3 regions of the Bordetella genomosp. 8 genome follow, and region 3 is predicted to be linked to each of the others. Evidence: predicted binding sites of a transcription regulator. Region 3 holds the regulator's gene; each other region holds the start of a gene.
The links. The regulator HrcA, encoded in region 3, represses chaperone genes, less so after heat shock. The targets are predictions, from matches to a motif close to TTAGCACTCNNNNNNNNNGAGTGCTAA.

Region 1: groES (co-chaperone GroES) is a predicted target of HrcA. The motif match lies at 1,711-1,737, and genes of this name have one in related genera.
Region 2: rpoH (RNA polymerase sigma factor RpoH) is a predicted target of HrcA. The motif match lies at 1,949-1,975, and genes of this name have one in related genera.

The regions. Positions count from the first base shown of each region.
Region 1 covers NZ_CP021108.1:683,920-687,126, reverse strand. Annotated here, with positions in the region: gene CAL12_RS03115 (hypothetical protein) at 1-933, opposite strand, end outside; gene CAL12_RS28710 (DUF4365 domain-containing protein) at 930-1,478, opposite strand; gene groES (co-chaperone GroES) at 1,798-2,085, shown strand; gene groL (chaperonin GroEL) at 2,147-3,207, shown strand, end outside.
Region 2 covers NZ_CP021108.1:202,048-205,254, reverse strand. Annotated here, with positions in the region: gene CAL12_RS00950 (phosphodiesterase) at 1-740, shown strand, start outside; gene rpoH (RNA polymerase sigma factor RpoH) at 1,013-1,900, opposite strand; gene CAL12_RS00940 (hypothetical protein) at 2,049-2,738, opposite strand; gene fghA (S-formylglutathione hydrolase) at 2,786-3,207, opposite strand, start outside.
Region 3 covers NZ_CP021108.1:1,363,536-1,366,742, forward strand. Annotated here, with positions in the region: gene recN (DNA repair protein RecN) at 1-282, opposite strand, end outside; gene CAL12_RS06215 (NAD kinase) at 290-1,189, opposite strand; gene hrcA (heat-inducible transcriptional repressor HrcA) at 1,307-2,311, shown strand; gene hemH (ferrochelatase) at 2,358-3,207, shown strand, end outside.

The DNA.
Region 1 (3,207 bases), 680 kb from region 3:
TCCTGAACGGCGGCCATCAGCCTCCACCGACCCATCGAGTCTTTCGACAGTACCGATAAATGTATCCGCCACCACCAGGTCGACAGCGCGCAACTCGCGGCGCACTTCCTCAATACGCGAAAAATAGTCGCGCTGGATCCGTATCGTTCCTGTGGAGATGTGCGTCGGAACTGCATGCAGCACAGACCAGTCGAAACTGAACTCGACCGAATTATCGATCGACTCGTCATGCATTCCGGCGATTGCCTCACATAAATTCGAAGAAATGATAGGGGCCGGGTCCGTTTTCAGATCGTCCACGAGCGAATCCAGAGTATCGGATTCAATAGCCGTTCTCAGTTTGAACATGGCTTGCTGCAAAGCAAGCGTCACATTCCGCACGAAGGGCGGATTCGTATCGTCGAGTTCCAAACCACCTTGCCCCTCCAACGCATCGAGCGGGCATGCGACCTTCAGAATGAAACTGCCCTGCTCCGTCTGCTGGAACTTGGCTTTCTCAATAAGCTGGGAAGCCTCACTCAGCGACAAACGTGGGTGATGCGGGCGGGGTCTCAGGACGGTACACGTGGCCGCCTTCAACAGCTTTTCAGTGTTCTGCACCAATGCGCCGGCAAAGCTCAGGGGTAGCGCGCTATCGTTTCCGTCAAAGGACACCCTGAGGCGAAGGACGTCATCCTTCAATACTCGAATGCTGGAAAGGAGAGGGTCTGGATGCTGGCCAGTCATCTCCGCAAGCTTTTCGAGGACGATGCGGACAGACTCACGGTAATCCGGCGCTGTCGTATCCATTGGGAAAACAAGCTGACGCTGCGGATAGCGGCCATTTTGCAGCACATATAACCGGTCCGATAGCGCGACCTCGAGCAAAGACCAGCCATGCGCCTTGAGATAATCCCGCAGGTCTGTAGGACCGACCGTCCAATCTGACGTCATGCTTCTGCCCCTTGATAGAGCGGAATATCGTTCCTTGATAGCCGCGCCATCAAGGCGACCAGGCCCGCCGGATCGAATCTCTGTGACGTGGGCAGATAAACGGTCTGTGTCGATCTGTTCTCGGACGCTGGGGCTCCGCGCAAGCTGACCCAGTATGCGCACTTTCGTAAAGAAAGCGCCTTATCTGAATGGGACAGCCATTCGGCATGCGTCGGTGGAAGAAACAAAACCACAAGGATGCGAGGCGTGCAAACAGCTGCAGTGCGGAGATCATCGTATTGGGCGATGCCGTGCAAGCTGTACGACAAGCAGTTGCCTACGATTGCCGGCTCGCGAGCCGTTGCCTTGAGCTGAATCTTGATGTCGACCTCGTTCCTGTACCCTCCGTTCGGGAATGGCCCCCAACCGGTAAGCTTTGCGTCCACCCCGGCGTTGTCTTCGTGACGCCCCGCCGCCACGCACGCCACAGCCGCGTGTGAGGCGACCGCATGTAGATAGGCATAGCTCAGTTCAGCTACGATGTTTTCAGGGCTGAGGGGCCGCATGGGTGCAGATCTATATGGTTGGAATCATACAAGCAGGACGCCATGGGCTATCGGTCGCGCTGGGATCCTGGGGAAAGGTCGCCGGCAGCTTATCTGGAAGCATCGCGCGGCAGCTGTAACCCGTCAAAGATCAGACCTCCCATCCGCCCCTGTAAGCCGGCAGACACCCAGCACAACATATTTGTAACAGCAGACCACCTCGCTCTTGAAGCCAAACCAACCGCCCCTATAATTAGCACTCGCCGCCAATGAGTGCTAACACAGCCTCTGGCCGGTCCCTAGAGACAACCCCACATCGTACTGAATACAGGAGTTCTTCATGGCCCTGCGTCCTTTGAATGATCGCGTGATCGTCAAACGCCTGGACAACGAGCGCAAAACCGCCTCGGGCATCGTCATCCCCGACAGCGCGGCCGAAAAACCTGACCAAGGCGAAGTCGTCGCCGTCGGTCCCGGCAAGCGCACGGAAGACGGCAAGGTGCTGCCGGTTGACCTGAAGGCCGGTGACAAGGTGCTCTTCGGCAAGTATTCCGGCCAGACCGTCAAGGTCGATGGCGAAGAGCTGCTCGTCATCCGCGAGGAAGAAATCCTCGCCGTGATCCAGTAATTCCCCCGTCCCGAATACCGAATTCGACAGAATTCCCACAGAATTCCAGTAAGGAACCACTATGGCTGCCAAGCAAGTCCTGTTCGCCGATGACGCCCGTGTGCGCATCGTCCGTGGCGTGAATGTCCTCGCCAACGCTGTCAAAACCACCCTGGGCCCCAAGGGCCGCAACGTCGTGCTGGAGCGCTCCTTCGGCGCCCCGACCGTGACCAAGGACGGCGTGTCCGTCGCCAAGGAAATCGAACTGAAGGACAAGTTCGAGAACATCGGCGCGCAACTGGTCAAGGACGTTGCCTCCAAGACCTCCGACAACGCCGGTGACGGCACCACGACCGCCACCGTGCTGGCCCAGGCCATCGTCCAGGAAGGCCTGAAGTACGTGGCCGCCGGCTTCAACCCCATCGACCTGAAGCGCGGCATCGACAAGGCCGTCGCCGCCGCCGTCGAAGAGCTGAAGAAGCTGAGCAAGCCCGTCACCACCAGCAAGGAAATCGCCCAGGTCGGCTCGATCTCCGCCAACAGCGATTCGTCGATCGGCCAGATCATCGCCGACGCGATGGACAAGGTCGGCAAGGAAGGCGTCATCACCGTCGAAGACGGCAAGTCGCTGGAAAACGAGCTGGACGTGGTCGAAGGCATGCAATTCGATCGCGGCTACCTGTCGCCCTACTTCATCAACAACCCCGACAAGCAAGTCGCCGCGCTGGACGACCCGTTCGTCCTGATCTTCGACAAGAAGATCAGCAACATCCGCGACCTGCTGCCCGTGCTGGAACAAGTCGCCAAGTCGAGCCGTCCGCTGCTGATCATCGCTGAAGACGTCGAAGGCGAAGCGCTGGCCACCCTGGTCGTGAACAACATCCGTGGCATCCTGAAGACCACCGCCGTCAAGGCGCCTGGCTTCGGCGACCGCCGCAAGGCCATGCTGGAAGACATCGCCATCCTGACGGGCGGCGTGGTCATCTCCGAAGAAACCGGCATGTCGCTGGAAAAGGCCTCGTTGCAGGACCTGGGCCAGGCCAAGCGCATCGAAGTGGGCAAGGAAAACACCACCATCATCGACGGCGCTGGCGACAGCAAGTCGATCGAAGCCCGCGTCAAGCAGATCCGCGTCCAGATCGA
Region 2 (3,207 bases), 1.2 Mb from region 3:
ACGGCGACGCCGACCTGCTGCTGGCGACAGGCGACCTGTCGCAGGACGGCAGCGACATGTCCTATCACCGTTTCGCCGAAGCGGTCGCCCCGCTGGGCGTGCCCGTGCGCTGCCTGCCGGGCAACCATGACGCGCCGGCCGCGCTCAAGCGCGCATTGGGCGCCTGGACCGAACCGGTCACCGACATCGGCCCCTGGCGCATCGTCACGCTGGACTCGCATGTCGCCGGTTCCAACGCCGGCCATCTCGAAAGGGATCAGTTCGAGCTGCTAGACCACGCGCTGGGCACGGCGCAGGGACGCCCGGCGCTGGTCGCCATGCATCACAATGCGGTGCAGATCAGCGCCGACTGGCGCGATGCCATGATGCTGGACAACGCCGCCGAGCTGTTCCGCCACCTGACGCGCTGGGGCAATGCCCGCATCCTGCTATGGGGGCACGTCCACCAGGACTTCGATCGCCGGCGCGGCAACGTGCGGATGCTGGCGACGCCGTCCACCTGCTTCCAGTTCACCATCCGCGATGGCCGGCACAGGCTGGATCCGCAGCCGGCCGGCTATCGGTGGATGAAGCTGTATCCCGACGGCTCGATCGCGACCGGCGTGCGGCGGCTGGACGCCGCACTGTGGCGCGCGCTCCTGCAGGAATGGAACGAGCCCGAGGAAGCGCCCATGCCGATGCCCTGCGAGGCGGCCCCCGACGTGGCCGCCGCCCCAGCCGGCATCGCGGGCGGCGCCTGACGCGAGACCAAATAAAAAACGGGGCACCACGTGGGGTGCCCCGCTAAACACCTGTCTCATAGGGGAGGGGAAAGAGGAGAAGCCGAGACAGGTGAGAAGACTACAGGCCTGGAAGGCTCCAGGCAGGTGGTCTACATGGGGTTAGGCTGGGGCGACATGAGAAAGTTTCGCCCGCATTCGGGATTTCCCGCGGCGACATGCATCTAAAAGTAACTGCCCAAGCATAAAAGAATGGCGCGCTGTCGCCAGCGCGCCACCGTTTCGGGCATCAATCAGGCCGGCTGCAGGCTGCCGCGCATCTTCTTCAGCGCGGCGGCCTCGATCTGGCGGACACGCTCGGCGGAGATGCCGTATTCCTGCGCCAGCTCGTGCAGCGTGGCGCCACCGTCATCCTGCAGCCAGCGCGCCTGCACGATGTGGCGGGAGCGGGGGTCCAGTGCTTCCAGCGCGTCATGCAGGCCCGTGCTCTGAAGCTCGTCGTGAGCCTTGCGCTCCAGCACGCGCGTCGGTTCCTGGCGGCCTTCGTCGGACAGGTAGGCGATGGGCGCGAAGCTTTCATCGTCGTCGTCCTGGGCTTCCAGGGCCATGTCGCGGCCGGACAGGCGGACTTCCATCTCGCTGACGTCTTCCGGCCGGACGTTGAGCTGGCGGGCGATTTCGTCCACCCGCTCCGTATCCAGCGTCTTGCCGTCCGGACGCATGCTGCGCAGATTGAAGAACAGCTTGCGCTGCGCCTTGGTGGTGGCGACCTTCACCAGGCGCCAGTTGCGCACGATGTACTCATGGATTTCCGCCTTGATCCAGTGCACGGCGAACGAAACCAGCCGGACCCCGCGCTCGGGATCGAAACGCTTGACGGCCTTCATCAGTCCGACGTTGCCTTCCTGGATCAGGTCCGCATGCGGCAGACCGTATCCCAGGTACTGGCGCGCGATGGACACGACCAGGCGCAGGTGCGACAGCACCAGCTCGCGCGCGGCATCCAGATCGCCGGCGTCGCGCAGGCGACGGCCGAGCGCGCTTTCCTGATCCGCCGTCAGCACCGGCAGGCGGTTCACGGCGGAGATATATGCGTCGATCGTCCCCAGCGCGCCCGGATTGGCGATGGCCAGCGTAAGCGCGTTGGCGGGTACGGCCAACGAGGAATTCTGTTGTTTCATGGTGTTTTGCTCCAGGAAACGGCTATGGGTAGAACGCATCGGGTGATCTTAGCACTCTGAAAAGGAGAGTGCTAATTCGACCTTCAACGGCCTGGGAAGTTCAGTCATTCCTTGTCCATGGACACCCCGCCCGTCGCGGGCGATCCAATCACCACCCGCGCTGCTTCAGCGCATCCGCGGTGGCAGGATTGTCGGGACGGATGAACAGCGCGCCCCGGGGATCGACGAAAACCCGAAAGCGGGCGCCATCGAACATGGGCATATAGGCAGCGCTGCCGTACTGCACGTCCACGAAAGGCAGCCAGTCCGGAAACCGCTGCTTCAGCCTGGCCAGATCCGGCGTGCCCGCGGGACCGAGCGCATAAACCGTGCGCGGCTCGGACTGTTCCGCCGCCGGATCGGCATAGCGGCCCGACAGGCGCTCCAGCCGGTACAGCGGCGGGACGCCCGCCAGCAGGGCCGGCAGCCGCCAGCGCACCATGCGCGCGTCAATCTGCCACTCATCGCCGCGCAAAACGAAGTCCTCGGCGGCCTTGCCCTGCAGTTCCGCGGTCGCCACGAACTGGCGCGGCGCCTGTTCGCGCAGCGTCAACACCGCCACCGGCTCGTCGGACGTCAGGCGCAGGAACTGGTAGAGCGTGGCCGCCAATATCCCCGACACGCAGGCCAGGGCCAGCAATAGCAGGCCGAATACCCGCCGCACCGGCCTCAGCCGGAATTGGCGCCTGCCGCGCGCGTCGCGCGGGCCGCCCTTGCCCAGGAACAAGCCAAAGCCGAGCAGCAACGCGGCGATGGTGACCACGGCGATCCAGACGGACGGGGCGACGCCTTCGATCAAAACGATCCTCGGGGAAACTCGGACACAGTTCCAGTATATAGAAGGCGTCAAGCCCCTTCGGCCGATAGCTCGAATTGCTCGGCATGGAAGCGGATGTGGTCTTCCATGAAGCTCTGGATGAAGTAATACCCGTGGTCGTAGTGCTCGTGGCGGCGCAGCCGCAGCGGCTGGGCAGCCTGGACGCAAGCCGCTTCGAAGGCCTCCGGATACAGCTGCTGCGCCAGGAAGCGGTCGGCCAGGCCCTGGTCGACCAGGATGCCGCCGGGATAAGGCGTGCGCAGCGTCGCCATGAGCGCCGTCGCGTCGTGGCGGGCCCATTCCGATTTATCTGTCCCCAGATAATTGGAGAACGCCTTCTCGCCCCACGGACAGCGGCTGGGCGCGGCGATGGGAGCGAAGGCCGACACCGAGCGGAACAAGCCGGGATGGCGCAAGGCCAGCACCAGCGCCCCATGGCCGCCCATGGAGT
Region 3 (3,207 bases):
CACGCGGCGCAGGACGAGTTCGTCCTCGGCGTCGATTTCGCGTTCGGCGAGCCAGGGGCGCAGATGCTCGGGCGTGTCGAATACCGCGCTGATGTCGGCGCGCGCCGCGCCTTCGCGCAGTACGGACGCGTCGGCGCGTTCGCCCAGCGTCAGCGCCAGCGCGTCGATCAGGATGGACTTGCCGGCGCCGGTTTCGCCGGAAAACACGGTAAAACCAGCACCGAAATGGATGTCGGTCTTCTCAACGATAACGAAGTCCCGGATATGCAGCGTGCGCAGCATGGCGGCGTCATTCTCCGCTGTCGGTGGCTTGCGGCATCAGGTTCCAATGCAGCTTGCGTCGCAGGGTCGTGAAGAAGCTGTAGCCTTCGGGATGCAGGAAGCGGATAGTGTGCGGCGCGCGGCGGACCACGATGCGGTCGCCGGGCTGCAGGTCCGACCAGGTCTGCATGTCGAAATGGCAGGAGGCGCCATGTTCGACGCGGCCCATGCCGGTCAGGGTCATCGCCAGTTCGCCGTTGTCCGGGATGACGATGGGCCGGTTCGACAAGGTCTGCGGCGCCACCGGCACCAGCACCATGGCCTGCAGGCCCGGATGCAGGATGGGCCCGTTGGACGACAGGGCGTAGGCCGTGGACCCCGTGGGCGTGGCGACGATCAGTCCATCCGCCCGCTGCGTGTACATGAAAATCCCGTCCAGTTCGACCCGCACTTCGATCATCCCGCCGCGGCCGGCGCGGTTGAGCACGACGTCGTTCACCGCGGATGAGGAAAACAATTGCTGGTCGCCGCGCCAGATGCCGCCTTCCAGCAGCATGCGGTCCTCGGCCTTGAAGTTGCCCTCCAGCACGCGCGACAGGGCGCTCTTGGCGTCGTGCAGGGGCACGTCGGTGATGAAGCCCAGCCTGCCGTGATTGACCCCGATCAGGGGCACGCCGTGCGGCGCCAGGACGCGCGCCGCGCCCAGCATGGTGCCGTCGCCGCCCATCACCACGGCCAGATCGGCGCGCCGGCCGATTTCGTCGATGTCCGCCACGGGGAATTCCGCCAGGCCGGTATTGTGGGACGTGTCCTTTTCAATAAGCACGGCGCGGCCTTCCTCGGTCAACATCTGGGCCAAGGCGCGCAGCGGTGCGTCCAGTCCGGTGTCCTGGTATCTGCCGATGAGGGCGACAGTCGGGAAATGCATGCTGGAGGCGGCGTCCGGTGTGGGTTTGAGCTAGGATTCAACGATTATATGGGGTCATATTTGCCTTTAAGGGACAAAATTGGCACCGTTGCAAAAAAGTTTCCATAGAATAGCGACATGGACGACCGCGCACGCGCACTGCTCAAGGCGTTGATTGAACGCTATATCGCCGACGGCCAACCGGTCGGATCGCGCACGCTTTCGAAGGTGTTCGATCTTTCCCCGGCCACCATACGGAATGTGATGGCGGATCTGGAAGAGTCCGGGCTGATCCACAGCCCGCATACTTCTTCCGGGCGGATTCCCACGCCACGCGGCTACCGGCTCTTCGTCGATTCGCTGCTGGCGGTGCGCAGCTATGACATCCAGCCCGAGCATATCCGCGAAAGCCTGCCGGCGGCCGAGCCCGCGCGGGCGGTGAATGCGGCGGCGGCCCTGCTGTCCAACCTCACGCAGTTCGCCGGCGTCGTGCTCACCCCCAAGCGCGCCCAGGTTTTCCGCCAGATCGAATTCATCCGCCTTTCCGACAAGCGCGTGCTGCTGATCATCGTCACGCCGGACGGCGACGTGCAGAACCGCATCCTGTTCGTCCAGCGCGATTACGCCGAACACGAACTGCTGGAGGCGGCCAATTTCTTCAACGTGCACTTCGCCGGCAAGTCCTTCGACGCCGTGCGCCGCACGCTGGCGACCGAGCTGGCGCAGTTGCGCGACGATATCTCGCGCCTGATGCAGGCCGCGGTCGAAGCCGGCACGGAGGCCATCGAAGACGGCGACGCCGTGGTGATTTCCGGCGAACGCAAGCTGCTGGACGTCACTGACATCGCGTCGGACATGGACCGGCTGCGCAAGATGTTCGCGCTGTTCGAAAAGAAGACCGACCTGCTGCAACTGCTGGACGTGTCCAGCCGGGCCCAGGGCGTCCAGATCTACATCGGCGGGGATTCTCAGCTGGTGCCGTTGGACGAAGTCTCGGTCATCACCGCGCCGTATGGCGTCGATGGCCAGGTCGTCGGCACGCTGGGCGTGATCGGTCCCACCCGCATGTCGTACGAGCGCGTCATCCCCATCGTGGACATCACGGCACGCCTGCTGTCCAACGCCTTGAGTCATAACCACTAAGAATTCCCGCGTCCCGCGGGGGACGTACGGGTGGCGAGGTATCCGCGTGTTCCTGCGTGCGTTCAAATATCTGTGGCCGGAGCGTTTCCTGCCGGAACCCGAACAAGCCGATCCCTTCGAAGAGCGCATGGTGCCCCCACTGGGCAAGACCGGCGTGCTGCTGATCAACCTGGGCACGCCGCAGGCCGCGACGGCTCCGGAAATCCGCCGCTACCTGGGCGAATTCCTGGCCGATCCCCGCGTCATCGAGATCCCCCGCTATCTGTGGTGGCCCATCCTGCATGGGCTGGTGCTCACCCTGAGGCCCCGGAAACTGGTACCCCGCTATCGAGGCATCTGGATGGACGGCGGTTCGCCGCTCATGGTCTACAGCCGCCGGCAGGCCGAAGGCTTGAGCCGCCTGCTCGCGCAGCGCGGCATGCAGGTGGAAGTCGCGCTGGGCATGCGCTACGGCAGTCCGTCGGTGGCCGATGCCATGGATGAGCTGCGCCGCCGCGGTTGCGAACGTATCCTGGTCGTACCCATGTATCCGCAATACGCGGCCAGCACGACGGCGACGGTCGTGGACGCGGTGGGCCGCCATGCGGCGCGCTTGCGCGACCAGCCGGAACTGCGCTTCATCAAGCGCTTCCATGATGACCCTGGATACGTGCAGGCCATCGTCGGCAAGATCGAGCGTTACTGGGCCGAGCATGGCCGGCCGCAGAAGCTGGTGATGAGCTTCCACGGACTGCCGCGCTACTCGGTGGAGCTCGGCGATCCCTACTATCAGGATTGCCTGCGTACCGGCCGCCTGCTGCGCGAACGCCTGGGCCTGATGCCCGAGCAGGCGCTGGTCACTTTCCAGAGCCGCTTCGGCTCGGCCCGCTGGCTCGAGCCCTACACAGCGCCCACTG